Regions from separate parts of the Paenibacillus sp. FSL K6-1096 genome, predicted to be linked through region 3. Evidence: a T-box and tRNA genes for the amino acid it is inferred to sense, from the RefSeq annotation. Region 3 holds a T-box; the other regions hold tRNA genes.
What was found. The T-box of region 3 lies ahead of metG (methionine--tRNA ligase). A T-box ahead of a tRNA ligase gene usually reads a tRNA of that ligase, here a tRNA-Met.
Positions count from the first base shown of each region.

Region 1: it encodes a tRNA-Met, which carries the amino acid that the T-box ahead of metG (methionine--tRNA ligase) is inferred to sense. The anticodon was not compared.
Region 2: it encodes a tRNA-Met, which carries the amino acid that the T-box ahead of metG (methionine--tRNA ligase) is inferred to sense. The anticodon was not compared.

Region 1 is NZ_CP150274.1:2,633,890-2,643,929, reverse strand. It holds rRNA gene MHI24_RS11625 (16S ribosomal RNA) at 1-402, shown strand, start outside; rRNA gene MHI24_RS11620 (23S ribosomal RNA) at 730-3,656, shown strand; tRNA gene MHI24_RS11615 (tRNA-Asn) at 3,720-3,795, shown strand; tRNA gene MHI24_RS11610 (tRNA-Ser) at 3,799-3,888, shown strand; tRNA gene MHI24_RS11605 (tRNA-Glu) at 3,918-3,992, shown strand; tRNA gene MHI24_RS11600 (tRNA-Val) at 4,016-4,091, shown strand; tRNA gene MHI24_RS11595 (tRNA-Met) at 4,121-4,194, shown strand; tRNA gene MHI24_RS11590 (tRNA-Asp) at 4,210-4,287, shown strand; tRNA gene MHI24_RS11585 (tRNA-Phe) at 4,341-4,416, shown strand; tRNA gene MHI24_RS11580 (tRNA-Thr) at 4,430-4,505, shown strand; tRNA gene MHI24_RS11575 (tRNA-Tyr) at 4,511-4,596, shown strand; tRNA gene MHI24_RS11570 (tRNA-Trp) at 4,603-4,676, shown strand; tRNA gene MHI24_RS11565 (tRNA-His) at 4,705-4,780, shown strand; tRNA gene MHI24_RS11560 (tRNA-His) at 4,824-4,899, shown strand; tRNA gene MHI24_RS11555 (tRNA-Gln) at 4,919-4,993, shown strand; tRNA gene MHI24_RS11550 (tRNA-Gly) at 5,000-5,074, shown strand; tRNA gene MHI24_RS11545 (tRNA-Cys) at 5,083-5,156, shown strand; tRNA gene MHI24_RS11540 (tRNA-Leu) at 5,182-5,260, shown strand; gene MHI24_RS11535 (ABC transporter permease) at 5,349-6,500, opposite strand; gene MHI24_RS11530 (nuclear transport factor 2 family protein) at 6,592-7,371, opposite strand; gene MHI24_RS11525 (TetR/AcrR family transcriptional regulator) at 7,567-8,163, shown strand; gene ilvB (biosynthetic-type acetolactate synthase large subunit) at 8,862-10,040, shown strand, end outside.
Region 2 is NZ_CP150274.1:4,672,889-4,682,928, forward strand. It holds rRNA gene MHI24_RS20650 (23S ribosomal RNA) at 1-901, shown strand, start outside; rRNA gene rrf (5S ribosomal RNA) at 1,096-1,212, shown strand; tRNA gene MHI24_RS20660 (tRNA-Ile) at 1,277-1,353, shown strand; tRNA gene MHI24_RS20665 (tRNA-Asn) at 1,357-1,432, shown strand; tRNA gene MHI24_RS20670 (tRNA-Ser) at 1,437-1,526, shown strand; tRNA gene MHI24_RS20675 (tRNA-Glu) at 1,671-1,745, shown strand; tRNA gene MHI24_RS20680 (tRNA-Val) at 1,895-1,970, shown strand; tRNA gene MHI24_RS20685 (tRNA-Met) at 2,000-2,073, shown strand; tRNA gene MHI24_RS20690 (tRNA-Asp) at 2,089-2,166, shown strand; tRNA gene MHI24_RS20695 (tRNA-Gln) at 2,258-2,332, shown strand; tRNA gene MHI24_RS20700 (tRNA-Lys) at 2,362-2,437, shown strand; tRNA gene MHI24_RS20705 (tRNA-Leu) at 2,454-2,537, shown strand; tRNA gene MHI24_RS20710 (tRNA-Gly) at 2,545-2,619, shown strand; tRNA gene MHI24_RS20715 (tRNA-Arg) at 2,630-2,706, shown strand; tRNA gene MHI24_RS20720 (tRNA-Pro) at 2,833-2,906, shown strand; tRNA gene MHI24_RS20725 (tRNA-Gly) at 2,919-2,989, shown strand; gene MHI24_RS20730 (WYL domain-containing protein) at 3,606-4,559, shown strand; gene MHI24_RS20735 (DNA-binding protein) at 4,736-5,578, shown strand; gene katA (catalase KatA) at 5,772-7,217, opposite strand; gene glgP (alpha-glucan family phosphorylase) at 7,580-9,196, opposite strand; gene rbsK (ribokinase) at 9,544-10,040, shown strand, end outside.
Region 3 is NZ_CP150274.1:6,626,168-6,636,207, forward strand. It holds gene MHI24_RS29000 (hypothetical protein) at 1-91, shown strand, start outside; gene MHI24_RS29005 (accessory gene regulator B family protein) at 84-611, shown strand; gene MHI24_RS29010 (cyclic lactone autoinducer peptide) at 611-748, shown strand; gene MHI24_RS29015 (LytTR family transcriptional regulator DNA-binding domain-containing protein) at 766-1,161, shown strand; gene MHI24_RS29020 (GNAT family protein) at 1,253-1,795, opposite strand; gene MHI24_RS29025 (lipoprotein) at 2,041-2,583, shown strand; partial or broken gene MHI24_RS29030 (Rpn family recombination-promoting nuclease/putative transposase) at 2,618-3,355, shown strand; tRNA gene MHI24_RS29035 (tRNA-Val) at 3,444-3,515, shown strand; gene MHI24_RS29040 (NUDIX domain-containing protein) at 3,763-4,188, shown strand; gene MHI24_RS29045 (helix-turn-helix transcriptional regulator) at 4,204-5,022, shown strand; gene MHI24_RS29050 (aldo/keto reductase) at 5,177-6,124, shown strand; gene metG (methionine--tRNA ligase) at 6,159-7,871, opposite strand; T-box leader at 7,876-8,142, opposite strand; gene MHI24_RS29060 (site-2 protease family protein) at 8,312-9,349, shown strand; gene MHI24_RS29065 (hypothetical protein) at 9,424-9,633, shown strand; gene MHI24_RS29070 (GNAT family N-acetyltransferase) at 9,724-10,040, shown strand, end outside.

The DNA.
Region 1 (10,040 bases), 3.2 Mb from region 3:
GCACTCTAGAGTGACTGCCGGTGACAAACCGGAGGAAGGTGGGGATGACGTCAAATCATCATGCCCCTTATGACCTGGGCTACACACGTACTACAATGGCCGGTACAACGGGAAGCGAAGCCGCGAGGTGGAGCCAATCCCAGCAAAGCCGGTCTCAGTTCGGATTGCAGGCTGCAACTCGCCTGCATGAAGTCGGAATTGCTAGTAATCGCGGATCAGCATGCCGCGGTGAATACGTTCCCGGGTCTTGTACACACCGCCCGTCACACCACGAGAGTTTACAACACCCGAAGTCGGTGGGGTAACCCGCAAGGGAGCCAGCCGCCGAAGGTGGGGTAGATGATTGGGGTGAAGTCGTAACAAGGTAGCCGTATCGGAAGGTGCGGCTGGATCACCTCCTTTCTATGGAGAATCGTCTTCTGCGATGAAGACATTCAAATCGGAAGCTTAGCTTCCACCAATCAGGTTTAGGCCTGTTACTCACTCGTTGGTCAGTTTTGAGAGTTTAAGCTCTCAACTTGATCCTTGAAAACTGGATACCGAAACGAATTTGCGTTTTAGAACATTCCTTTAAGCTGAACTTGTGTAAGCAAGTTTGAAGTTTTTAGTTATACTGAGCGATGGTTTTGGATTGTGAGCGACCTTTGGCTTTGAATATTCCAGCGGGCGGATTTATCCGTACGCGCTATTCAAAACAAGATGAGCGAATAAGCCAATACCGGAGCGATTGGTTAAGCTACTAAGAGCACACGGAGGATGCCTAGGCGCCAGGAGCCGACGAAGGACGTGGCGAACAACGAAACTGCCTCGGGGAGCTGTAAGCAAGCTTTGATCCGGGGGTGTCCGAATGGGGAAACCCAGCTGTGGTAATGCACAGTTACTCGTATCTGAATACATAGGATACGCAGAGGCAGACCAGGGGAACTGAAACATCTAAGTACCCTGAGGAAGAGAAAACAATAGTGATTCCGTCAGTAGCGGCGAGCGAACGCGGAACAGCCTAAACCAAGGGGCTTGCCCCTTGGGGTTGTGGGACGTCTCACATGGAGTTACAAAAGGTTAAGGTAGGCGAAGAGGTCTGGAAAGGCCCGCGATAGAGGTAAAAGCCCTGTAGCCAAAAGTTTAACCCCTCCGAGACGGATCCCGAGTAGTGCGGGGCACGTGAAACCCCGTATGAATCTGGCAGGACCATCTGCTAAGGCTAAATACTACCTGGCGACCGATAGTGAATCAGTACCGTGAGGGAAAGGTGAAAAGCACCCCGGAAGGGGAGTGAAATAGAACCTGAAACCGTGTGCTTACAAAAAGTCAGAGTCCTCTATATGGATGATGGCGTGCCTTTTGTAGAATGAACCGGCGAGTTACGTTCAACATGCAAGGTTAAGGTGAGAAGCCGGAGCCGCAGCGAAAGCGAGTCTGAATAGGGCGACTGAGTATGTGGGCGTAGACCCGAAACCGTGTGATCTACCCCTGTCCAGGGTGAAGGTGCGGTAACACGCACTGGAGGCCCGAACCCACGTACGTTGAAAAGTGCGGGGATGAGGTGGGGGTAGCGGAGAAATTCCAATCGAACTCGGAGATAGCTGGTTCTCCCCGAAATAGCTTTAGGGCTAGCCTCGGTGAATGGAGTGGTGGAGGTAGAGCACTGATTGGGTGCGGGGCCCGCAAGGGTTACCAAGCTCAGTCAAACTCCGAATGCCACTTACTTCTTGCCGGGAGTCAGACAGTGAGTGCTAAGATCCATTGTCAAAAGGGAAACAGCCCAGACCATCAGCTAAGGTCCCCAAGTGTGTGTTAAGTGGGAAAGGATGTGGAGTTGCACAGACAACCAGGATGTTGGCTTAGAAGCAGCCACCATTGAAAGAGTGCGTAATAGCTCACTGGTCGAGTGACTCTGCGCCGAAAATGTAACGGGGCTAAACACACCACCGAAGCTATGGCTTGATGCTTTGCATCAGGGGTAGGGGAGCGTTGTATGTGGGTTGAAGGTGTACCGTAAGGAGCGCTGGACAGCATACAAGTGAGAATGCCGGTATGAGTAACGAAAAGATCAGTGAGAATCTGATCCGCCGAAAGCCCAAGGTTTCCTGAGGAAGGCTCGTCCGCTCAGGGTAAGTCGGGACCTAAGGCGAGGCCGACAGGCGTAGTCGAAGGACAACAGTTTGAAATTACTGTACCACCGTAATCCGCTATGAGCGATGGGGTGACGCAGGAGGGTAGTGACGCGGACTGATGGATGTCCGTCTAAGCAGTGAGGCTGGTGTGCAGGCAAATCCGCACACTGTTAAGGCTGGGCTGTGATGGGGAGCGAAAATTACAGTAGCGAAGGTCATGATCTCACACTGCCAAGAAAAGCCTCTAGCCAGGAGAAGGTGCCCGTACCGCAAACCGACACAGGTAGGCGAGAAGAGAATTCTAAGGCGCGCGGAAGAACTCTCGTTAAGGAACTCGGCAAAATGACCCCGTAACTTCGGGAGAAGGGGTGCCTCGGTAGGGTGAATAGCCCGAGGGGGCCGCAGTGAAAAGGCCCAAGCGACTGTTTAGCAAAAACACAGGTCTGTGCGAAGCCGCAAGGCGAAGTATACGGGCTGACGCCTGCCCGGTGCTGGAAGGTTAAGGGGAGTGGTTAGGGGTAACCCGAAGCTATGAACCGAAGCCCCAGTAAACGGCGGCCGTAACTATAACGGTCCTAAGGTAGCGAAATTCCTTGTCAGGTAAATTCTGACCCGCACGAATGGCGTAACGACTTGGGCGCTGTCTCAACGAGAGATCCGGTGAAATTTTAATACCTGTGAAGATGCAGGTTACCCGCGACAAGACGGAAAGACCCCATGGAGCTTTACTGCAGCTTGATATTGAATTTGGGTACGATCTGTACAGGATAGGTGGGAGCCGTGGAAGGCGGAGCGCAAGCTTCGCTGGAGGCGCCGTTGGGATACCACCCTGATCGTATCTAGGTTCTAACCTGGTACCCTCAGCGGGTACGGGGACCGTGTCAGGCGGGCAGTTTGACTGGGGCGGTCGCCTCCTAAAGAGTAACGGAGGCGTTCAAAGGTTCCCTCAGAATGGTTGGAAATCATTCGAAGAGTGCAAAGGCAGAAGGGAGCTTGACTGCGAGACCTACAAGTCGAGCAGGGACGAAAGTCGGACTTAGTGATCCGGTGGTACCGCATGGAAGGGCCATCGCTCAACGGATAAAAGCTACCCTGGGGATAACAGGCTTATCTCCCCCAAGAGTCCACATCGACGGGGAGGTTTGGCACCTCGATGTCGGCTCATCGCATCCTGGGGCTGAAGTAGGTCCCAAGGGTTGGGCTGTTCGCCCATTAAAGCGGTACGCGAGCTGGGTTCAGAACGTCGTGAGACAGTTCGGTCCCTATCTGTCGTGGGCGCAGGAAATTTGAGAGGAGCTGTCCTTAGTACGAGAGGACCGGGATGGACGTACCGCTGGTGCACCAGTTGTTCCGCCAGGAGCATGGCTGGGTAGCTACGTACGGACGGGATAAGCGCTGAAAGCATCTAAGCGTGAAGCCCCCCTCAAGATGAGATTTCCCAGTATGTAAGACCCCTTGAAGACGACGAGGTAGATAGGTTGGAGGTGGAAGTGCAGCAATGCATGGAGCTGACCAATACTAATCGGTCGAGGGCTTATCCAATAAACTAACACACAAATTCGTTTCGGATTCAGTTTTCAGGTGATCAAGACCTGATATGTATATTCCCTGATAGCTCAGTTGGTAGAGCACTCGACTGTTAATCGAGTTGTCACAGGTTCGAGTCCTGTTCGGGGAGCCATATGGAGAGGTGTCCGAGTTTGGCCGAAGGAGCACGATTGGAAATCGTGTAGGCGCCACAAGCGTCTCGAGGGTTCGAATCCCTCTCTCTCCGTAGCAGTACTTCATTATGTTCCACAGCATGGCCCGTTGGTCAAGGGGTTAAGACACCTCCCTTTCACGGAGGTAACATGGGTTCGAATCCCATACGGGTCACCAATATCATCATACGGTTCTCATTTGGAGGCTTAGCTCAGCTGGGAGAGCATCTGCCTTACAAGCAGAGGGTCGGGGGTTCGAACCCCTCAGCCTCCACCATCTATAATTAAATAGATTTTTACTAATGACGCGGGGTGGAGCAGCCCGGTAGCTCGTCGGGCTCATAACCCGAAGGCCGCAGGTTCAAATCCTGCCCCCGCAATTAACCTTTTACTTTGGAACCGTGGTGTAGTTGGCCTAACATGCCTGCCTGTCACGCAGGAGATCGCGGGTTCGAATCCCGTCGGTTCCGCCATTCTTAATTGCTTCAGGGATGAGAATTAATCATCTTGAAAGAATCACTTTTATGGCTCGGTAGCTCAGTCGGTAGAGCAAAGGACTGAAAATCCTTGTGTCGGGGGTTCGATTCCCTCCCGCGCCACCATACAATTTAATATGCCGGTGTAGCTCAATTGGTAGAGCAACTGACTTGTAATCAGTAGGTTGGGGGTTCAAGTCCTCTCGCCGGCACCATCCGTGGAGGCTTAGCGAAGTGGCCAAACGCATCAGACTGTAAATCTGCTCACGTACGTGTTCGGTGGTTCGAATCCATCAGCCTCCACCATTTTTTAGGGGCATAGTTTAAAGGTAGAACAACGGTCTCCAAAACCGTTGGTGTGGGTTCAATTCCTGCTGCCCCTGCCAATTTAATATCCTATAAAAGAATCACATGGCGGCCGTGGCGAAGGGGTTAACGCACCGGATTGTGGTTCCGGCATTCGTGGGTTCGAGACCCATCGGCCGCCCCATTTCTTTTATAAGAATGTTAAGGTATTGCAACAACTTCATATGGCGACTGTGGCGAAGGGGTTAACGCACCGGATTGTGGTTCCGGCATTCGTGGGTTCGAGACCCATCAGTCGCCCCATTTATTTCAAAGCAAATTTTGGGGATTAGCCAAGCGGTAAGGCAACGGACTTTGACTCCGTCATTCATAGGTTCGATTCCTATATCCCCAGCCATTATATGCGGACGTGGCTCAGCGGTAGAGCATCGCCTTGCCAAGGCGAGGGTCGCGGGTTCGATTCCCGTCGTCCGCTCCATTTCTTTCGGTGCCATAGCCAAGTGGTAAGGCAAAGCTCTGCAAAAGCTTTATCCCCAGTTCAAATCTGGGTGGCACCTCCATTATTTTTTTGTTTCACTTATATATGCCGGCGTGGCGGAATGGCAGACGCGCTCGACTCAAAATCGAGTGGGAAACCGTGGAGGTTCGAGTCCTCTCGCCGGTATCATTTATTAATAAGAACAGCCCTTTAGATGGAAAATCTAATGGGCTGTTCTTATATTTATTACACCGGTAACAGAAGTAGGGGACGCCTATGCCGCTCGACCGGCCTTAAATCCGGAAGCGAGCAGCAGGGCCAAAAATCCCACGGCGACGCCCCACAAAACGAAGGCGTTTGAGCCGACCGCATCCAGCCCTCCGAAATACATCACTTCCCGAAGTCCTCCTGCCGCGAACCGCAGTGGCGTCCACGAATAGATCCAATCACGGGTCGTCTCTGACAAGAACTCTGGAGCCATGTTCAGCAGCGGCATAGAGAAGAACATCAGCAGTACGAGCAGCGGTATTCCACGGATTCCGATCCAATTCAGCAAGGAAGATTGTAACAAGAAGAAGGCCGATCCGGCCAACCAAAGGAATAACCACGTCTCCTTCGCGTTCACCAGTTCCATGCCGTACCAAGATGCAGCCATCCATACGGTAAAGCAAGAGGCTAGGCCGACGATCACAAGTCCCCCGATAGCCTGCAGCGCGCTGACTGTCCATCTCCTTGAACCCGCAGCAACCGCCTTCTGGCCAGCCAGAAACAAGATTATACCGGTCACCATGCTGCCGATCCATATGGTCTGGGTCAACAAACCTGGCGCATTCCCTGACGCACTATTCACCCCGGGAGGATGCACGACTTCTTCCTGAATGTTCACCGGTGTCATTAAAGCTTTAGCTGTTTCAACCGGAATCTGCTCTGTTTGCTGTCCGATCTGCTCAAGGAGCTGTTGTAACAGTTCCCCGCTGATCATTTTCATCGCTTGCCCCATTGCTTGTCTTATGACCATCGTGGCTTGGGTGTTCATACCCTCGTTAAAGATGATTTTTACATTAGCGGGAACCGGCGAGTGAGTTGCTAATGAGAGTAAGCTGCTGCTCAGATCCGCCGGAATGACCATCGCTCCGTAATATTCGCGTTTATCCAATCCTTCCCTGGCCTTTTCCTCGGAATTTACGACATGCCAGACGAATGGCATTGCCGGGTCTGAGACCAGCTTTTTCCGGATCATTTCCCCTACCGCAAACGTTCCTCCAGCCGCCAGCTCTGCCGGCCGGTCAAGGATAACGAGGGCCACCGGGAGCTCTTTTGGCTTCGATCCTAGCACTGATCCCATTATCGCTCCCCCGAATACAGTCAACACGATCAGAACAAGCACTAATCCAAGCCACGTCATTTTTTGTGTTACTATTCTCATCATTTTCTTCCTCTCGTTACATTCGTGAAGCGAAAGACACCACTGAAATTAAATTCGGCGATGTCTTTTTGCGATTTAGCTATTACAAACTTCAAAATCGATTGTTCGTATTTTTTCGCTTTTCTTCCGGCAGAATGGCCTCGATTACGTCCCAATGTTCAGCGATCTTTCCATCCTGTACGCGGAACAGATCATAGAAAGCAGTAGGCTGGCCATCAAATAGACCCTCACTCACGGTAAGAACAAAATCGCCTTGCCCGATGATCTGATGGATATGAGTATATTGAAATTCAACTTTTTTCTCCTTCATAGCCTGCAAAGCAGCGTGAAGGCCAGAGAGGCCGTCTGCAATATGTGGACTATGCTGAATGTAGGTATCTCCATCAAAGTAAGAGGCAAGCAGCTCTGGGTTCTTCCCGAGCAGGATGTTTTCCACATAGCTTTTGACAAATGCTTTGTTGGCCTCCGTCTTGCCGATATCCTTAATCGTAACCGGGCCGTCAATCATCGTATGATTGCTTGGAGTCTTTTCCACCATCTCTTGTAAATTGTCCCAATGTTCAACGATTAGTCCATTCTCAAACCGGAAGATATCAAATACGATTTTAGGGCCGTGAAAATGATATACCGAATGAAGAGCCACAACATTTCCATCAACTAACGCCCGCTTAATGTTTACCTTTGTGCCCATGTCCTTTAAATGATCAAGAGCACCAAGCATGTTTTCCCGGCCATCGAGTAAGGCCTGGTTGTGCTGAATATATTGATCAGGGTGAACGTTAGCCCTAATCGCTTCGGGATTGCCGCTCTCAAAACTTTCCAGCACGGCGATTGCCTTATGTACAAGCTCATTTTGATAGTTGAATGTCATTGGTGAATCCTCCTTAGAGTTATTTAGTCATTCGGATAAATAATGAACAGTCGTTGTTTATTTATCTTGTGCTCATTATAATAAAGGTTAATATAACGCTCAATATTCAATATTTTTAATTTTGAAGTATAATGGACAACTCATACTAGCTTTGTCGCTTAATGGCGCTAAATAAATTGAGGAGGCAAGGACACAATGAACAAAAAAACCGACTTAAGAATACTGCGCACGAAGCAATCGATTCGAAAGGCGTTTGATGAGCTTATTCAGGAAAAAGGATATGAGGCGATAACGATCCAGGATATTGCCGACCGGGCGATGATCAATCGGAATACATTTTATCTTCACTACCAAAACAAGCCTGATTTATTAGATACATGTATGAATGAATTGTTAAGCGATTTAAAGGAGGCAGTCGTTCTTTGTCCGATCAGCATGATTCCTTTCAGTATTTCTCTGCTTGAGACAGTCATGCAGACTGTACTGGAGCATATTTCTCAAAATATGAGCTTTTACCGTTCCATGTTGATTGATGAAAATCGAATCTATCCGTTTCGAGCGAAAATGGAGAATATCATTAAGGGTAAATTAATAGAGGGGTGGAAGCCTGCCCAGGAAAACTCCTCATCAGAGATATCCAAGGAGTTGCTGATCGAATTCCTCGGATCGGCTTTCATGGGAATTGTGATTTGGTGGCTTAAAAGCGATGAGCCCCTTCCTGCAGATAAAGTTTCATCTCAGTTTAGCAGAATCGTTGCCTATGGGCACTTAAGAGCTGCCGGTATTGATTGAAAAAAAGCCGAGTCTGTGCTACTATCAGAAAAATACAAATTTAGCGAAGAAGAGAAGGCTATGCCATAGCGTTTATGTCCAGAGAGCGGAGGGATTGCTGAAACCTCCGTCGTAACGCAAGTATAGTGTCGTCTCCGAGCTGTTGACCGAACGCGGTAAACGTGATTGCACGCCCGTAAGTAGGACCAACCGGCCTGGCATCCGTTAACATGCTGAAGGTATAGCATCGGCTGTACCTCATGAGACTGCAATTGCGAGATTGCAGTAAACCTGGGTGGTACCACGAACAACCCCTTTCGTCCCAAGGCTTCAAGCAGCAGCTTCGAGCCTTGGGAGGGAAGGGGTTATTTATTTAATACCAACAGGCGATGAAGAGAAAGCCGGCAAGGGCGGTTATGCCCAGAGAGCAGAGGAAACGCTGGAACCTTTGCCATAACCCTTTGCATGGTGTCGTCTCGGAGCTGTTAACCGATAGCGCGGCTGCTCTCTTTCCGTGCCCGCAAGTAGGCTTAACCGAAGTGGTGCTCGTTAACGCACAGCAGGTAAGGCATCAGCCTTACCTCATGAGGCTGCATCCGCGAGGGTGGCAGCGAACCTGGGTGGTACCGCGAAACAATCCCCTTTCGTCCCTGTATGAGCTGACGGCTGTCAGTTTGCTCAGGAGGAGAGGGGGTTTATTTTGCAAAGGAGGCTGCCCCATGGAACAGCAATTAGGAATGACGAATGAAACAACCATGCCATCAGAGGAATATATCACCGGTTCGGAGGTGCTTTTGCGCGGCTTGCTGCAGGAAGGCGTAGAGTGCGTATTCGGTTATCCTGGCGGAAATGTGCTCTATATTTATGACGCGATGGTACATCAGCCGAATTTCAAGCATATCTTGACCCGGCACGAACAAGGCGCAGTCCATGCGGCGGATGGTTATGCCAGGTCGACGGGGAAGGTAGGGGTATGCATCGCGACATCGGGTCCAGGAGCAACAAATTTGGTGACCGGCATCGCAACTGCCCATATGGATTCGGTGCCATTAGTGCTCATAACGGGGAACGTATCAAGGTCCGTAATAGGCACGGATGCTTTTCAGGAAGCGGATATTATTAGCATAACCATGCCCATAACGAAGCACAGTTACATGGTTCGGGATGTACACGATCTTCCCCGCATCCTTCATGAAGCCTTCTACATCGCGAATACGGGCCGCAAAGGTCCTGTCTTGATCGATATCCCAAAAGACGTTAGCAACCAGCAGATGGCATATCATCCAGCAGATACGGTTCAGTTGCGCGGATACCATGGAGCCCCGGAAATTAATCCGGCGGAAATAGATGCGCTGCTTCAGGCGATTGCAGAAGCGCACAAGCCGGTTATTATCGCGGGCGGCGGCGTAGTCTATTCAAACTCCTCGCAGGAGCTGATCCAATTCGTCCATACTACCCGGATTCCGGTCGCGACAACTCTGCTTGGCCTCGGCGGGTTTCCCAGTGATGACGAGATGTGGCTGGGCATGCTTGGACATCATGGTGTATATGAGGCCAATATGGCGGTACAGAATGCAGATCTCATTATTTCGATCGGCTCGCGTTTTGATGACCGGGTTACGATGAAATTGGACGGATTTGCGCCTCATGCCAAACGTATCGCCCATATCGATATTGATCCGGCGGAAATCGGCAAGAACGTGAAGACAGACCTCGCATGCATTGGTGATATTAATAACGTGCTCGCTTATGCGAACACAAAAGCGCAAGCAGCTCAGACAGGTACCTGGCTTGAGCAGCTTCAACAGTATAGAATGCAGCATCCGTTTCGGTATACTGATTCGGATACCGTAATTAAACCGCAATATGTGCTTAAGATGATTAGCGAAACGACGCAA
Region 2 (10,040 bases), 2.0 Mb from region 3:
TGTCTCAACGAGAGATCCGGTGAAATTTTAATACCTGTGAAGATGCAGGTTACCCGCGACAAGACGGAAAGACCCCATGGAGCTTTACTGCAGCTTGATATTGAATTTGGGTACGATCTGTACAGGATAGGTGGGAGCCGTGGAAGGCGGAGCGCAAGCTTCGCTGGAGGCGCCGTTGGGATACCACCCTGATCGTATCTAGGTTCTAACCTGGTACCCTAAGCGGGTACGGGGACCGTGTCAGGCGGGCAGTTTGACTGGGGCGGTCGCCTCCTAAAGAGTAACGGAGGCGTTCAAAGGTTCCCTCAGAATGGTTGGAAATCATTCGAAGAGTGCAAAGGCAGAAGGGAGCTTGACTGCGAGACCTACAAGTCGAGCAGGGACGAAAGTCGGACTTAGTGATCCGGTGGTACCGCATGGAAGGGCCATCGCTCAACGGATAAAAGCTACCCTGGGGATAACAGGCTTATCTCCCCCAAGAGTCCACATCGACGGGGAGGTTTGGCACCTCGATGTCGGCTCATCGCATCCTGGGGCTGAAGTAGGTCCCAAGGGTTGGGCTGTTCGCCCATTAAAGCGGTACGCGAGCTGGGTTCAGAACGTCGTGAGACAGTTCGGTCCCTATCTGTCGTGGGCGCAGGAAATTTGAGAGGAGCTGTCCTTAGTACGAGAGGACCGGGATGGACGTACCGCTGGTGCACCAGTTGTTCCGCCAGGAGCATGGCTGGGTAGCTACGTACGGACGGGATAAGCGCTGAAAGCATCTAAGCGTGAAGCCCCCCTCAAGATGAGATTTCCCAGTATGTAAGACCCCTTGAAGACGACGAGGTAGATAGGTTGGAGGTGGAAGTGCAGCAATGCATGGAGCTGACCAATACTAATCGGTCGAGGGCTTATCCAATAAACTACCCCAAAAAGTGAAGAAGACGCTGACAAAGCGGATTCCGAGTACTTTCCGGGGGCCCCGTAACAAGGGCAAACGCAGATTTCTGTTTCGGATTCAGTTTTCAGGCGATTAAGCCTGGCAGGAAGTTAAACCGATGGTTTGATATTTTCTGTAGCGATTTCGAGAAGCGTAGGCTTCGAAAAATCACGTTTGGTGGCGATAGCGGAAGGGTTCCACGCGTACCCATCCCGAACACGACCGTTAAGCCTTCCAGCGCCGATGGTACTTGGACCGAAGGGTCCTGGGAGAGTAGGACGCCGCCAAGCGGGATTTCCCACACACATCTGTGGTATTTTTTTTGCCCTGATGGGTTGAATAGTGTATAAGAACGGGCCTTTAGCTCAGCTGGTTAGAGCGCACCTCTGATAAGGGTGAGGTCAGTGGTTCGAGTCCACTAAGGCCCACCATATTCCCTGATAGCTCAGTTGGTAGAGCACTCGACTGTTAATCGAGTTGTCACAGGTTCGAGTCCTGTTCGGGGAGCCACTTTGGAGAGGTGTCCGAGTTTGGCCGAAGGAGCACGATTGGAAATCGTGTAGGCGCCACAAGCGTCTCGAGGGTTCGAATCCCTCTCTCTCCGTAGCAGTACTTCTTTTGAATAGGGATGAGAACCCTCAGTGGTTCGTTGGAGCATAGGCTTCGTTAGCACTGCTTCGCAATCTCGTAACGAAGTGAAGAGTATCCCTCTCTCTCCGTAGCAGTACTTCATTACATTCCACAGCATGGCCCGTTGGTCAAGGGGTTAAGACACCTCCCTTTCACGGAGGTAACATGGGTTCGAATCCCATACGGGTCACCATTTTTGATGGGATGAGAATTCCCTGGGTTCGTTGAAGCATAGGCTTCGGAAGGAATACTTCGCAATCTCGTAACGGAGTGAAGAGTATCCCATACGGGTCACCATTTTTGATGGGATGAGAATTCCCTGGGTTCGTTGAAGTTTAACATGGAGGCTTAGCTCAGCTGGGAGAGCATCTGCCTTACAAGCAGAGGGTCGGGGGTTCGAACCCCTCAGCCTCCACCATCTATAACTAAATAGATTGTTATTAATGACGCGGGGTGGAGCAGCCCGGTAGCTCGTCGGGCTCATAACCCGAAGGCCGCAGGTTCAAATCCTGCCCCCGCAATTAACCTTTAACTCTGGAACCGTGGTGTAGTTGGCCTAACATGCCTGCCTGTCACGCAGGAGATCGCGGGTTCGAATCCCGTCGGTTCCGCCATTTTAATGGCATAAGGAATGAGATGGATTAAGGCAACAGGGATTGAGCATCCTATATTTCGAAGTATAGAGGTTCCACCTGATTCCGACATTGGGGATTAGCCAAGCGGTAAGGCAACGGACTTTGACTCCGTCACTCATAGGTTCGATTCCTATATCCCCAGCCATCATTTTTTGGGATTGAGTTCTTGTATGAGAGCCATTAGCTCAGTTGGTAGAGCACCTGACTTTTAATCAGGGTGTCGAAGGTTCGAGTCCTTCATGGCTCACCATTTTGTTATGACGTGTGCGCGTGTGGCGGAATGGCAGACGCACCAGACTTAGGATCTGGCGTTTCACGACGTGGGGGTTCAAGTCCCTTCACGCGCACCATGTTTTTGCGGACGTGGCTCAGCGGTAGAGCATCGCCTTGCCAAGGCGAGGGTCGCGGGTTCGATTCCCGTCGTCCGCTCCATATAGATTTTGCGCCCTTAGCTCAGCTGGATAGAGCGTTTGACTACGAATCAAAAGGTCGGGAGTTCGAATCTCTCAGGGCGCGCCATTTATCACTTCCTTGAATCATCTAAGTGTCCGTCAGATTCGAACGAGTTCGTTGAAGCATAAGCTTCGATAGCTCTACTTCGCAATCGGATGCGTAGCATCCGTATCTCTCAGGGCGCGCCATTAACGGGATGTAGCTCAGCTTGGTAGAGCACCTGGTTTGGGACCAGGGGGTCGCATGTTCAAATCGTGTCATCCCGATATTTCATCTGTGCGGGTGTAGTTCAATGGTAGAACTTCAGCCTTCCAAGCTGATAGCGTGGGTTCGATTCCCATCACCCGCTTATAGAAGTATTAGACAGTCCTTGGGCCATCCAGGGGCTGTTTTCTTGTTATTGAGGTAGTTCTCCGAACGTTGCGATGGGGGGAAGGGCCTCATGCTCCACAGCCAGTAACTATAAAAGAGAAATCCTGCATAAATTGCAACAATGCTAATCAATAGAAGCGGCATATGCAGAAATCCTGCACCAAATGCAACAAAACCATCCCTCATTTGCTCTAACCACCGGAATTTCTGCAGATAATGCAACAATCCTCCTCAGCAAGTAACAGTTACAGAGAAATCCTGCAAAATATGCAACATTGCTCTCCATACCAAGCGGCGGGGGAGGCATGTGGTCCGAACGTATGCGAAAAACCGAACACAATAGTCGATGCCACAGCAGATGGTCCGAACGTATGCGAAAAACCGAACACAATAGTCGATGCCACAGCAGATGGGCCGAATGTATGCAGACAAACCGAATTCAACCTCAACATGCTGGTGTAACGGACTTGGAGAAACGAATGGAGCCTGCCAGCCTGGTGCGCTTGTTTGCCGACAGCCTAGTTTCCCAAGAACTGGTATAGTAGAGCTGTGGAATCATTGACAACATTTACTTGGAAGCTGAGGGCATCGTTATGACAGACAAGGTAATTCGGATTTTCAAAATCATCAATGCGATTCAGGCCAATCCCGGGATTACAGCGGCGGACTTGGCCTACAGGTGCGAGGTCCATATTAGAACGATATACAGGGATCTTGAGGTTATCAGCCATTTCGCTCCGGTGACGAATGAGGGCAGGGGAACCGGCTACAGGTTCATGGGCAAATTCTTTCTATACCCGCTGGACTTCACGGAGCAGGAGTCTCTGGCGTTCTCGCTGCTGCCGTCGGTGCTGCATGAGCAGAAGATCCCGCCGGGATTTCATTCCGCATATGATAAGGTAATGGGGACCCATCTGAAGGAGAAGTCCAGACAGAACGGGCTGCTGGAGAACATCGCTGATATTATCCAGATGGGTACCCCGGCCTACCGCAAGAAGAGCCGGAATTTCCTGCAGCCGCTGATTGCAGCGATTCTGGAGCAGCGCAGCATCCGGGCAGTATACCATTCTCAATTACGCAATGAGATCACGGAACGGAAGATTGATCCGTATTATCTGGTTCCGCGGGATCAACGCTTTTATCTGATTGGCTATTGTCACCTGCAGAGCGCCATCCGTACCTTCCGCATCAGCCGTTTTCAGCAGGTCGAGATGACGGCGTCCACTTTCGATAAAGGCAATTTCAATATCAAGCAGTATCTGAAGAACACCTGGTCGATTCATCGGGGGACAAGAAATATTACGTTCAAGGTACGGTTTCACCCCGAGGTGGCGCGTTACATCAAAGAAGAAGAGCTGTTCGTACGTCCGCGGATGAGTGATGAAGGGGATGGTACCCTGCTGTTTGAGGTCACGGTTAACAATGAGCAGGAATTCACCAAATGGATTCTGCAATACGGACCGAATGCAGAGATTCTTGAGCCGCCGTCAGCCAGAGAGGGATTGAAGCAGCAGCTGGAGCAATGGCTGGATGTGTATCAGCAGTGAGAAACGTGCAGGTTTTTGTCTGATTTAGGGGAGCGTCTGTCGAAAAGATTAGATTGATCCATTGCATTGGGGATTAAGGTTTTTTGGAGGAAATTTATGTCGGGAAAGAATTGACCAGCGTGGGGAAACCGAGTATTATATGGAATATAATGGAATGATAGGAGGCAAGATAGAAATTGCTGGAACTGGATGGGATGAACGAGGACTCTTTGACAGATATGCTTAAGGTATCATTTTCATGGGAGAACTGGACGGCAATTCTTGAGATTTCGGACAAGCTCTTTGAACTCGCTATTATGACCTACGGCTCTCAGCAACAGGGGATGAAGAGATATTCCCTCAAGAAGAATATAGCGTATTATCTCGGGTACAGCGCCTGTATGAAAGGGATCGCTTATCAGAAGCTCGGGAATCTCGCTGAATCCAGAAAGTGTATCCGCCTGTATGAGGATATGAGCTGGATCAAAGACCTGAATCAGGAAGTTCTCACGGAAGTCGAATACTACAAGAATATTGCTATCGCCAACACTTTCGTCATTGATCTGCTGGAGGGTAAGACAGAGGTACTCCCCGATTACGTGGAATTCATCCGCAAGGGCGATAAGGAGGAGCTTCTGGCCTGTCTGATCACTGTGCTGGAGTCCGCCATCAAGTACAACTTCTGCATTGATTGGGTCCTCGATGAGTTCAAGGAACAATTGAAGGAATTGAGCTGCAGAGAGAAGAAGGAAGACATACGATACTACATAGATTACATGCATCTTAGCGCAATATATTTGTATAAAAGACAAAAAATTCATGATGCAATTAATTTGACTCTCTATATTTTGGTAATAAGTAGTAAACTTTATGATGGGACAGGCTTCCGGAAGATCGTTTCCTTTTACGAGCATATCCGCAGCCATGCCTCAGCTGAGCAGCAAGAATCTTACCGGAATATTATGAAAAATATCTTAGAGAGGGAGTTTTTAAAAGATGAAAAAGGCGATCTCGTTATTAACAGCCGTATTGCTGATTAGCACAACCGCAGTGGTCACAACGGCAGGCGCAGGTAGTGGCGGTCATCTCACAGGATACTCCGGCAATGTCTCTGTCAACAATCACGGTGCTGGGCATTAAGCTGACTCCTCTCAGGTTTTGCTTTAGGAGATTAATACTTATTAGAAACAGGGGTAAGCGACAGCTTACCCCTGTTTAGATTTTCAGATCATGTTACAATCCCAGTGCCTCGGCAATCCGCTGTCCGAACTCCGGGTCGGCCTTGCGGAAGTGGCCAATCTGGCGGAGCTTGATCTCATCCGAGTTCACCGGAGTCATGGCCTCGACAATGTTCCGCACCAGCCGTGCGCGTTCCTCTTCACTCAGCAGGCGGTAGAGATCCCCCGGCTGGGTGTAATGATCGTCATGATCATAGGCTACACTGTCAGCCTGGCCGGAGACTTCAAAAGCAGCCGCTTTATGCTGCGGCGACTCGGTGGCTCCGCCGAAGCTGTTAGGTTCGTAGTAGACAGAGCCGCCTCCGTTACTCGTGGCATTCATCGCGCCGTCACGCTGGTTATTGTTGACCTCGGCGATGGGCCGGTTAATTGGCAGCTGGTTGTGATTAGCGCCTACGCGGTAGCGGTGGGCATCACCGTAGGCGAACAGGCGGCCCTGGAGCATTTTGTCGGGTGAGGCTTCAATTCCGGGTACGAACGAGCCGGGCGAGAAGGTCGCCTGCTCCACTTCAGCGAAGTAATTCTCCGGGTTGCGGTCCAGCACCATGCGCCCTACCTCAATTAGCGGATAGTCCTTCTGGGACCATACTTTGGTCACATCAAACGGATCGAACCGGTAGCTGTTCGCATCCTCCTCAGGCATAATCTGCACATACAGTGTCCATGCCGGGAAATCCCCGTTGTCGATCGCATTGAACAAATCCTCGGTATGATAATCCGGGTGCTCGCCTGCCAGCTGTGCCGCCAGCTTCACATCCAGGTTCTGCACGCCCTGTTCGGTCTTGAAATGGTATTTCACCCAGACAGCCTGGCCTTCAGCATTGACCCATTTGAACGTATGGCTGCCGAATCCGTGCATATGGCGGAGGGTGGCGGGGATGCCGCGGTCAGACATGAGAATGGTGACCTGATGCAGCGATTCAGGCGAGAGCGACCAGAAATCCCAGACAGCTGTCGGGTTCTTCAGGTGGGTCTGCGGATGACGCTTCTGGGTATGAATAAAGTCCGGGAACTTAATGGCATCACGGATGAAAAATACAGGCGTGTTGTTCCCGACCAGGTCATAGTTGCCTTCCTCGGTGTAGAACTTCACGGCGAAGCCGCGCGGATCGCGCACAGTATCGGCAGAGCCCAGCTCCCCGGCTACAGTGGAGAAACGGATGAACATCGGGGTGCGTTTGCCGACCTCAGACAAGAATGCAGCTTTGGTATACCGGGACAGGTCACGGGTGACCTCGAAGTAACCATGGGCGCCTGCGCCTTTGGCATGAACGACACGTTCCGGGACACGCTCGCGGTTGAAGTGGGCCAGCTTCTCCAGCAGATGGACATCCTGCAGCAGAGTAGGGCCGCGGGAGCCTGCTGTCATGGAGTTCTGGTTGTCACCTACAGGGGCACCCCAGCTTGTGGTTAGTTTGTCGTTGTTATGGTTTGCAGTCATGAACGAAATCACCTCGTGTAAGGATTTGATTTTAGATTAAGTATAAATTTATAGTATTTTTAAAATAAAATCAATCCTTTTTTATAATAATTATAATTAAAAGTTGCTGGTAAATAAAAAACTCCCATCCGCAGCAGCGGACAGGAGGGGGAGTGTCAGACAAACAGCAGATAAGAGAGCGAGTGCGGACACTCAGCGCACACTAGAGGAAGTGTCGAACAAACAACGGACAAAAGAGAGTTGTCGAGCAACAAACGACAGTATAAGCATGTTAGGCAACCGCGGGCACGGGAATGGAATGTCGGACAAACAGCAGCCAATCGTTAATCCCGCACCAAATGAGGGGCAGACTGCTGCTGTGTCTAGCTTCGGATATACATCCGGTTATAGTATTCATCCAGCATGCGCTTGGTGGCGAACTCGGTACGGGTGGTCTCGATGCTGCGGTGCATCATCTGCACCCACTTCGCCTGGTCGTCATAGAAGACGGGAAGGACACGGTTAAGAAGCGTATCGTACAAGGCTTCACTGTCGTGCTGGTCAAGCACTGCGAAATCGGTCGTCTCGAAGCCATCGCCGATCTGCCAGCCGTTCTCGCCGTCGATGCAGGCCTCCGGCCACCAGCCGTCCAGGATGGAGCAGTTCAGCACGCCGTTCATGGCGGCCTTCATCCCCGAGGTTCCACTCGCCTCCAGCGGCCGGCGCGGGTTGTTCAGCCAGATATCAGCACCGCGGGTCAGCTGTGCGCCGATGGTCATATCGTAGTTCTCCAGGAAGACTACGCTCTTCGGATATTTTCTCATCATGGCTACGAGGTTGCTGACGATGCGCTTGCCGTTGTCGTCCAGCGGATGGGCCTTGCCGGAGAAAACAATCTGGATCCTGCCGCTCTCCAGATAAGGCTCTATAATGTCCGGCCGGGAGAAAATCAGGTCGCTGCGCTTATAAGGAGCAGCCCGGCGGGAGAAGCCGATTAGCAGATTATCTGCATTCAGGGCGATGCCGGAGCGCTCTTCGATGAAGCCAATCAGCTCCTGCTTGATCTCCTTGTGCACGGCCCACAGATCGCCGCCTTCCTCGAAGGCGCGGGTCATCCGCTCATCCGCCCAGGTAGGGGTATGAATCGCATTGGTGATGCCGATGATGGCGGATCTGCCGGCGACTTCCTTCCACATTGTGTTCGCAGTGTCGGCATGAAGCTGGGCCACCGCATTCGAGATCCGCGACAGCCGCAGGCCTGCGACGGTCATATTAAAGGGCTCTCCGCCGATCCGCTCCATCTGCGCCCGGGTTAAGCCATTGAACGCTCCCATGTAGTCGAGACGGTCCAGCGGATGGGTCTCATTGCCTTCCTTGATCGGGGTATGGGTAGTGAACACAACCTCTTCCCGTGTAGCTCTCCAGGCTTCTTCAAACGTACTGCCGCCGGACATTTTCTCACGGATCAGCTCGATCGCGGCCAGGGCCGCATGTCCTTCGTTGAAATGATAGACATCGATGGGAATGCCCAGGGCGCGCATGGCTTTGACGCCGCCGACCCCCAGCACGATCTCCTGGGCGATCCGCTCCTCCCCGAACCAGCCGTAGAGCTGGCCTGTGATCCAGGCATCGCTGTTCTCCGGGATATCGGTATCCAGCAGATACAGCGGATTGTTGCCGAAATGGTCTGTTTTCCACACTTTGCAGCGGACATCGGTTTTTCTGATTTTGACGGTGACAGTGACGCCTGTATCTTCGAGGAAGTCATACACATAGTTGTGGTAGGAGTCGTAGGGGTTGCCGTCTGCATCAATCTTCTGGTCCGTATAGCCCTGCTTCCATTTGAGCCCGATGGGGATGATGGGGGCCCCGATGTCCCGCGCGCCCTTGATATAATCTCCGGCCAGGATACCCAGGCCTCCGGCGTACATTTTGAAGTCGGAATGCAGTCCGTACTCCATGCTGAAATAAGCTACTGACGGTAAGGGTTTCTCGCTCACTTGATAAGCCTCCTAATACGATTTGGATTACAATCAGGGACTGCTGCAGGCTGTATCTAAGATGCAAACGTTTGCTCAAAAGGGAAGACCAGGATCTGGAAGCGATTGCACCATCATTCTAGCACATTCATATGCAAAAAGCACAGCGAAGTTTAAGTGACAGTTGGGGGCAGCGGATGCAATAATAAAAATTTGATTAACCTGGCCGAAGGCCATAAGATAAGGGGAGTATAATTGATAGCCGAGGCAGGCGGCTCTGGTAAGTAATGAGCGCAGCGGCGGACAAACCTAAAATAAACCAAATGGTGGTGTAAAGGTTGAGTATAGTTGTCATTGGAAGTCTCAATATGGATATGGTAGTGCGGGCGGACCGGGCGCCTGAAGCAGGCGAGACCCTGCTGGGCCAGGGCTTTGCGCTGTCTCCGGGAGGCAAAGGGGCGAACCAGGCGGTTGCGGCAGCACGGCTCGGGGCGGAGGTCACGATGATCGGCAGAGTCGGGAAGGATGCATTCGGCAGCGGGCTGCTGGAGATTATGAAGCAGGAGCAGGTGAACACCGCGTACATCTCACAGAGCGCTTCCCAGGCAACGGGGGTAGCCTCGATTGTGGTGGACGGAGCCGGGGAGAACCGGATTATCGTGGTGCCAGGTGCCAATGTAGAGATGACGCCGGCGGATATTGAAGCGCTGGAGGCGGTGATCGGTGAGGCCCGGATCGTGGTGATGCAGCTGGAGACGGATCTGGCGATGTGCGAGGCGGCGGCAGGGATCGCGTCCCGATGCGGAATTCCGGTCATTCTCAATCCGGCACCGGCCCAGCCGCTCAGGGATGAGCTGCTCAAGCA
Region 3 (10,040 bases):
CAATGATACCCTGCTAAATGTCGTGATCTTTCTAGTGATGTCTGTATTCCTTCTATATTATTCTAACCGGAAGGAGCGGGAAGATGCTTGAATTCATGTCCGGGAAGCTGGCACTCACGATTAAAAATATCGTCCCAGAGCACCCTGCCTCCTATGCTGTCCTGAAGTTTGCTATTAGCGTAGCGCTTAATATTGTGTTTATTATAGGTTTGACACTGGCGGTATCCCTTTTGACAGACAGGACGAGTGAAGCGCTGCAGATTCTGATCTCTTTTGCCTTGTTGCGCCAGGTATCCGGCGGAGCACATCTTAAATCGGGTATGGCCTGTATCCTGTTTACGGTAAGCTTGTTCACGATTCTGTCATTTGTGGAGGTCAGCTCCCTATACGTTATGCTAATGAATGCAGTTAGTCTGTTAGTAGTTCTATGGCTTGCACCCATTGGGATAGAACGTCAGACCCGGATTCCCAGGAAGCACTGGCCTAAGCTCAAGATCATAGCGCTGCTGCTGGTGGCTGCGAATATCCTTGTAGGATCTCCTGTTATAGCAGCCAGCTTTATGGCACAATCTCTTAGTCTGATTATAGCTAGAAGGGAGGTGAACACCTGATGATGAAATCCTTGCAGCGTAAAGCAGTGTACAAACTTGCTTCCGGACTATCTGCCATGGCAGCTATTCTTGTGCTGGTTACAGCCAGTGTACTTTACATTAACCAACCAGAAGTTCCAGAAGAGTTACTTAAATAACATTGGAGTTGATCCCTTTGAGTGCTATATCTGTTACTAGAGACACAGAGGGAAACACTGGTGTATTCTTACTCGATATTGGAAAAATAACGTTTATGGAATTTGAACGGTCTATCTATCGGATTATTGTCCATACGTACGATCAAACCTTTTATACAGTAGGTACGCTGAAATATTGGCTGAATACGCTGGCCAGTTCAGGATATCATTTCGTTCTAGCGGATAGAAACACGTTAATTCAGGTTTCTAATATTATCCAGTTGGATAAGACATTTCATATTGCTTATTTTGGGGAAGACCATAAGGGAATCAGGCAGAAGTGTTTCCTATCAGACAAAGGTTATAAAGAGATTCTCAAATACGTAAGAACATCCGAATCGGATATTCAATTATTGGAGCTGCCCCAGGGGTAGCTTTATTTTTTTGCATGTTTAGATCTCGGATATATAACAAGGCTGACCCTGCACAGTTGATGTGCCCCGGGCCAGCCTTGTTCAGGTTAGCTTAATCTGCAGCTAATTTGGAATACATACAGAGATCAATGAACGTACCTTTGGAGCGCTCGCATTGCCGCAGAGTTCCTTCCAGCGTAAAATGTAGCTTTTGCAGCACTTTGATGGAATTGAGGTTAGCAGGCTCGACCTTTGCTTCGATACGATTGAAGCCAAGGGTATTAAACGCATACTTGGTTAAAGCATTAATGGCTTCAGATGCATACCCTTGTCCCCAGAATTCCCGTCCGAGGTCATATCCGATTTCGGTTCTGGCGTTGTCGTAATCCAGCATATTGTAACCGCATGAGCCGATAATCCGGCCCGACTTGGATTCAATGATGGAATAACGAATGGCTTGATTCTCTTTAGCTAAACTACTCAGCAGCTCAATCATCTCCACGGCCTGACTTTCGTCAGAGAAGCTGCTGATATTCATGAACCGGGTCACTTCAGGATCGGACCAGATGGAGAACAGGCTGGCCGCATCGGCGGTGCTCATCTTTTTTAATACTAATCTCCCGGTTTGCAGTTCGGTTTGTAATTCAGTAATCATCAATGTGTTACCTCCATTTAAATGTATATGGTGTGAGGTACAACTATTGATATCTGCGCATAGTTCAGTCCTTTCGCGGCAATATGATTCTATTATACAGGATATAATCCGGGACTTGACCTAATTCTGAGCGGCTTCAAAAAACTTCACAAAGAAGCAGGCAGGCTGCTCCTGTCCAGGGTTGTGTCCTGTTTCTTATTGCGCTTTACATGGTAAACTTTAGGTAAAACATCAGGGAGGCCATTATGAGAAAAATCGTATTCGTATTCTTGTTCTTATTCGTATTAACGGCTTGTGGAGATTCAAAGGATGGGGTTACCACCAAAGACTTGGCGATCCAAAAGGTGAATGACAGTAAAGCTGTAGTTCAATATGGAATGAGCCGGACGGAAGCAGAAGAGGTGCTTGGCAAGGGAGAGGATAAGGGGATCGCTAATGCAGTGAATTATGACTCCGGCGTAAGCATAATGTACCGTGAGGATAAGGTGGCAGGCATTACGCTGGGGAAGGAATCCAAAGATGCGTATGAAACCGCCGGCGGCTTCAAAATTGGCATGTCCAAAGATGATTTCAAACAAGTCTATGGGGATCAATATCTGAAGGATATGGAGAGCAACCTGGATTACGCATACGATTCAAGGAACAAGCGCTATTTGCAGGAAAAAGAGTGGGCAGCGAAATCCGAAGACGATACCAAAATATATGTGATATCAGCCATGTTCGACGGTAAGGGGGTTGCAAACGGCATTGTATTGGTGGATAAGCGGATGACGATGACGTTTAGGTAAATGGTAGGTGATAATGGTATAAAAGGAATAAAATGGAAAACCTCCGCTAAGTGATATTATTCTCCTAAACCCTTATACAGACAAGGATTCACCTCGCGATAAGCAGTCTATTCTTGATATTCGGGCCAAAACGACCGAGGGCGAAATTATTAATATTGAGATGCAGTTGTTTAATAAATACGATACGGAGAAAAGAACGCTCTATTATTGGAGCAAACAGTATTCGACTCAGTTGCAGGAGAGTCAGCCATACAGCCAGTTAAAACGGTGTGTGACCATCAATATTATTAACTTTGCTCTATTGGCGAATACTCTTTATCACAATGTCTTTCATTTGCGGGAGGACCGCACGGGAATTCCTCTGCTTGACGACATTGAGATTCACTTCCTGGAGTTGCCGAAGCTGGATGAACAAGCGGTATCCCTGGAACAAGGTGGACTGGTAAATTGGCTGTTATTCCTTAAGGGAGTTGACCAAACCAAATGGGAGGTGCTGACGATGAACGAACCTGTGTTGAAAAAAGCCATGAATACGTTGGAGTTTCTGAGTCAGAACGAAGAGGCCCGCAGACAATACGAGGCGCGTCAACGCTATTTGCACGACGAGGCCTCCATGTATGAGGCAGCTAAAGTGGCGGAAGCCAAGGGGAAGGAAAAAGCTCAAAAAGAAATAGCTCAAAAATTACTTGCTTTAGGCATAGAGCTATCTGTTATTTCTGAGGCGTCTGGTCTCACGGTAGAAGAGATTGGGAGGTTAACACCGTTGCAATAAAAACTAGTAAGGGATAACGCTGTTTCCGCGATATTATAAAAATAACTTGCCTTCCCCTTACGTCCTGTGTTATTATAAATTTCGTTGCAGGACGGTAGCTCAGCGGGAGAGCACTATCTTGACAGGGTAGGGGTCATGGGTTCGAACCCCATCCGTCCTATACGCGAAGAAAGCCTTGCTTTATAAGGCTTTCTTTTTTTGTTTTTTGAATTTTATTTTACATCTGACTGTAGAACTTTATACCAAATAAAATTTTACGCTCCTCTTGGCTAAGGCTTTATACTCTGACTAATAGTAGTGAGAAAATAGCACGACACCACCTTAATACTATAATACAATCATAACGGTTGACTGGAAGAACCTCTCATTCAATCCATTATACATATTGAAAAAAAGGGTGGAATCCGATGATGATTGTAACGCTGCACGAGGCGAAACCTTCTGAGGTTAGCCTCAAATATGTGGTAATCTTTATGAAGCAAGGTGAGGATTGGGTGCTGGTGCGGCACCGGGAGCGTACAACCTGGGAATGTGCCGGCGGGCATATTGAGCCCGGGGAGACCCCTGATGAAGCTGCGGTAAGAGAGCTGTATGAAGAGACGGGTGCTGAAGAATATACGCTGCAACCGTTGTGCGTCTATTCGGTTAGTAGTGCAGAGCTGCCAGAGAGCTATGGGATGTTATATTTTGCGGCTGTGGAGAAGTTTGGACCCTTGCCGGAGTATGAAATGGAAGAGATCCGAAGCTTCAGCGAGCTGCCGCAGGCGGTGACGTATCCGGGAATATACCCTGTCTTATTAGGCAGAGTGAACGAATATATCAGCAAGCTTTGAGAGGAGACCAGGCTCATGACTCAAGAGATTACGAGGTTTAAGCGCCTTGGCGAATACCTTAGATCCCGCCGGGACCGCCTCCAGCCTGAGGCGGTGGGGATCAGGGAAACGGGCAGTCAGCGCAGAACACCGGGGCTGCGGCGGGAGGAGGTTGCGGTGCTGGCGGGTCTTAGCAGCACTTATTATACCTGGCTCGAACAAGGCAGGGAGGTTACCGCTTCCAGAGAGGTCATGGAGAGTCTGAGTCAGGCCCTGCGGTTGTCGGCAGATGAGCGGAAGCATCTGTTTGAGTTGTGGAATCCGGGCTTGCCGGATACTCTTGCTTCTATTAATGAAGCTAATGAGCGGAATCAGGAGCTGAATCCGCAGTGGCGGGACATTATCCGTCAACTGTCATATCCTTCTTTTATTACGAATGAGCGGTCTGAGATTCTGGCCTGGAATGACCAGGCGTGTGAAGTCCTCTGTGATTTCGGGAGCCGGCCTGCTTCAGAGCGTGTTATGATGCGCCAGCTGTTCCTTGATCCGGAGCTGCGGCGGCGGATGCTGAACTGGGAGGAATTCGCTCTCCATTCAGTGGCGGTATACCGGACCTATTATGACTTGAACCTGCATGATCCCTGGTATAAGGAGATGGTCGGGCAGCTCTGTAAGGAGAGCGCAGACTTCGCCGCGATGTGGAAGCAGCACGATATCCAGCATAAGAGGGTGAACCGTGTAGTCATCCTGGGTTCTGGTACGAATCAGCCGGTCACTTATGATATCAATTCTATGGCGAATCTGGCGGATCATCCGGGTGTGCATGTATGTATCTACACGCCTGTCTCCGTCTAAGAGACTAGAATCTGGTGACGCTGGGCTTACAGATCTGCTTCTCCCTGGTAATAATCTTACTAGCATGAACGTACTGTGGCTGCTCTGCGGCTGGGCAGTTAGAATAAGAACATGTTTACAAGATCTTTTACAGGGGAAAGAGGGAGACCATCTTATGCAAACCAGAACACTAGGCAGTACAGGACTGAACGTATCGGCGATGGGGCTTGGAACGATGATGATGCCGGATAATGAGGAGTCGGTTCAGACCATTCATGGCGCTCTTGACCTGGGAGTAACTCTGCTGGACACAGCGGATATCTATGGTGAGTTCCTGCAGCAGCGCTTCGGGGGCAATGAGCGGCTCGTCGGACGGGCGCTTAAGGGCCGGAGAGATCAGGCGGTGGTTGCAACCAAATTCGGTATCACACATACACAAGGACCCAAGGGAGATCCCGCCTATATCAAAAAATCAGTAGACGCCAGCCTCTATCATCTAGGTATGGACTACATTGATCTGTACTATCAGCACCGGCCTGACCCGAATACTCCAATTGAGGACACCGTGGGGACATTGGCTGAACTCGTCAAGGAGGGTAAAATCCGCTATATCGGCTTATCCGAGGCGTCGCCTGATCTGATCCGCCGTGCTCATGCCGTACATCCGGTCACTGCGCTGCAGACGGAATTTTCACTCTGGAGCCGTGAGGTGGAGGACGAAATTCTGCCGCTGGTCAAGGAGCTGGGCATCGGCTTTGTGGCCTATAGTCCGCTGGGCCGCGGGTTCCTGACCGGTCAGATCAAGAGCTTCGATGACCTGCCGGAGGATGACTACCGGCGCTACTACCCGCGGTTCCAGGGAGAGAACTTCACCCGGAATCTGGAGGTTGTCTCACTGATTGAGCAGATGGCAGACGAGAAGAGCTGTACTCCGGCCCAGCTTGCGTTAGCCTGGCTTCTGGCCCAAGGCGAGCAGATTGTGCCCATCCCGGGAACGAAGCGGCTCACGCGGGTAGAAGAGAACCTGGGAGCGCTGCAGGTTACCCTGACAGCGGAGGAGCTCGCCCGGATTGAGCGGATCTCCCCGCAGGGTGTTGCAGCCGGAGAACGTTACCCCACTTGATCTTTTGGATTAACGCAATCCTCCGGTAAGCCTGTCAGTTCTGCCCCGGATCGGCTTGCAGCCGCTCTATCTCCTCCTGAATCCGTTCTACATCGATCCGCTCGAACAACAATTCCAGCCTCGTTACGGGCTGGTGCGCAGGCACAGTGACCGGATGCCACACAGGTTCACCGAGGGACAGGAACTCTCTGATCTTCCCGCAGGAGAAGGGGATGAACGGGTTCAGCAGGTTAGCCAGGTTGCCGATGATCTGTACACAAGTATAAAGCGTGTGGCCGGCAGCAGTCTTGTCTTGCTTCACCTGCAGCCACGGCTGCTGCTGGTCGAAATACTTATTGGCCTCGCGGATGCGGGAGAAGATGAATTCAAGGGCTTCCTTGAAATGACCGGCTTCAATCAGCCGTCCGGCTTCCTTATACAGCTCATCCAGGCTGCCGGCCCAGGCTTCGTCCAGTGTACCGTCTGGAACACTGCCCTCCCAGAACTTGTTCACGAACGCCAGGCTGCGGTTCACGAAGTTGCCGAAGGCGCCCAGCAGCTCGCTGTTATGGCTGTAGATGAATTCTCTCCAGGAGAAATCGGCATCCCGCTTCTCCGGGCCATTCGCAATTAGGAAATAGCGGATCGAATCGGGATCATACCGGCTGAGGATATCCGGCACCCAGACGGCCCAGTTGCGGCTGGTCGAGAACTTCTCCCCTTCCAGGGTCAGATACTCAGAGGCGAAGATCCGGTCCGGCAGATGCAAGCCTTCAGCACCTAGCAGGAGGGCCGGCCAGATCAGGCTGTGAAAAGGGATGTTGTCCTTCCCGTGTACATAGTAAGCGGTTATTGAAGGCTCAGCGGAATCCGCTTGCCCGGCTGAATCAATCCAGAAATCCTCCCAACATCGTCCGGTCTCTGCGGCCCACTGCTTGCTGGCTGACAGATAACCGCTGACGGCCTCGATCCATACATAGATTTTTTTGCCTGCGAAGCCGTCAGCGGGAACCTCCACACCCCAGTCCAGATCCCGCGTGGCGGCACGGTCCTGCAGCCCTTCCTGCAGATATCTCCGGGTCAGCCGGACCGCGTTATCCCGCCAGCCCTGTGCCGAATCCGCATATTCTGTGAGGGCGTTCTGGAAGCTGGACAGCGACAGATAGTAATGCACCGTAGAGCGCAGTACAGGCGGGGCCCCGCAGAGGGCACAGGTGCGCTCCAGCAGGTCGACCGGATCAAGAATGGTTGAGCAATAATCGCATTGGTCTCCCCGGGCCTGTTGTCCGCAGACCGGACAGATTCCCTTCACGTAACGGTCCGGCAAGTAACGCTGGTCCTGCTCACAATAACATTGCAGCGTGGATTTCTGGTACAGATACCCGTGATCCAGCAGCTTCAGGAACAGCTCTTGCACCGTGCTGTGGTGATGCGGCTGATCCGTCCGCGTATACAGGTCATACGTGAAGCCAAGGGCACGGAAGCAATCGGCGAATTCCTCATGATACCGGCTGGCGAATTCACCGGGAGAGACCCCTTCCTTCGATGCCTGCACAGCGACAGGTGTGCCATGGCAGTCGCTGCCCGATACATAGAGCACAGCATCTCCTTTAGCGCGGTGGTAGCGGGCCAGAATATCTCCCGGCAGAATGCTGGCCAGCCTGCCCAGATGCAGGGAACCGTTGGCATACGGCCAAGCCCCTCCAATAAAAATGTTTGTCATCTCTTTATCCTCCTTTATGATGTGGAACGCAAAAAAGGCACTCATCCCCTATAGGGACGAGAGCCTGTGCTCACGTGTTACCACCCAAATTCATCAATGCCTTGCGGCATTCACCTCTTCAGGTACTTCCGCAAAAATAGCGGGTATACCCTAGCACGTTAACGGATGCGGGTTCCGGCACAGCCTACAGCCCGTTCATGGGCTTCGGTGCGCAGCTCTGAGACCATATTCCCGAGGGTTTTCTTTACTCCTTTTCAGCATCCGGAGCTCTCTGTGAAAGAATTGCCAGGGTACTCTTTCTCTTCATAGCCATTGTGGTTATCCTAATTACTGGATATCATATACGGCAGGTGAGGTCTATGTCAACACCCTCCCGATATTTGCCAAACACCATGTTTATGTGCGACAGTAGAGAGGAAGAGACAATAAGGAGATTGAGACTATTGCCGGACAATAAGCAGGAACAAAAGAAAAGCTCAGGAGCCATGGGCTGGCTGGGCAGCGGAGCAGTGCTGCTGCTGCTCAAGGGGAAAGCGTTGCTGTCTCTGCTGAAGCTGGGGAAAATCGCGGGGCCGCTGATCTCCATGCTGGTATCGATCTGGGCCTACGCCCTGGTCTCACCCTGGGAATTCGCCGCAGGCTTCGTGGCCTTATTATTTGTGCATGAAATTGGGCATGTGATTGCTGCCAAGCGGATCGGACTGCCGGTGAGCGCACCGCTGTTTATCCCGTTCATGGGCGCGCTGATTACGATGAAGAAGCAGCCGCTGGATGCCAGGGAGGAAGCTTATGTGGCTTTTGGCGGACCGGTGCTGGGGAGTATTGGCGCAGCGGTTGTCTTTGGAGCTGCCTATTATTATCATAGCCCGCTATTATATTCACTCGCCTACATCGGGTTCTTCCTGAATCTGATCAATCTGCTGCCGATCCACCCGCTGGACGGGGGGAGAATTGCGACGGCGGTCTCGCGCTGGCTGTGGCTGGTCGGACTGGTGGGAGGCTTCGTGGTCATACTGTATCTGAAGTCGGTGCTGTTCTTCATTATCTGGCTGCTGTTCGCTTATGATCTGTACAAGAAATACATCAGCCAGCGGAAGAGGAATCAGGGTCATGCGGTGTTAAAAAGCTTCCTGATTCCGATCGAGAATCTTCAGGAGCAGGGCTATCTGATCCCGGGGCCTGAGCATAGACGGGACTTGCCTTTTACCACCTACAGCGATCTGGAACGCCAGCAATATGTAGGTGTGCACTGGGAGAACCTGGACTATTACGGGACGACAACGATGCCGGTGCAGTCCCTGATCCGCAAGGTCAGGATTGCGCAGCTGGAGCAGATCTATGTGGATATGAAGCTGCATCTGAAGATGCAGTGCGAGATCAGCTTCACGGTGTACGACAACGAGAAATATTATGAGGTGCCGGCAGCCTCGCGCTGGAGATACGGGATTGCCTATTTTGCTCTGGCCGGAATTCTCGGGGGCATGATGTATCTGGTTCATGTTGTGGGGAATGTAAATTTATAAATATTCGTTTATGAGCCTCCCGATTCGTCAAAGCTGGATAGCAGCGGAATGAAGAAGGGGGCATTACAATGCGCATGACAAAATTAGCTCTTCTGTCGATGGGGGCCTGTCTTCTAATTGGATCAGCAGGCTGCGGAGGCGGCAAGGAGCTTCCTGAATATACGGGAGTTCAGCTTATGCCGGGGCTGGATGGAGGATTGGGCCTGCAGGATCGCCTGAATTCGCCGGTGCTGCGGGATGTGTATGACGGCTCGATTCCAGAAGAGGTCTACGATACGCCGTAAAAGGCTCAGAGGCTTCAGGCTCTATACAGAATATTAATAATTCTGTATAATCCTCAATATTGATTGGAGCTACAGAGAGGAGCCGGAAGGATGGCAGCAGAGATCGTTCATATCACAACTGAGGAACAGCTTAAGATGGCACTGGATATCCGCAAGCAGGTGTTTGTGGAGGAACAGAAGGTGCCGGTGGAAGAAGAAATTGACGAATATGATGTAATCAGCGATAACGTGCATCATTTCCTGCTCATGGATAACGGGCAGCCGGTAGCGACCGGACGGCTGATCTACTATAAGGCGGGAACCGCCAAAATGCAGCGGATTGCCGTCCACCGTGACTACCGTACCAAGGGATACGGCCGGATTCTGCTGCTGGCGATGGAGGAGCGGGCCAGTGAGCTGGGACTTGC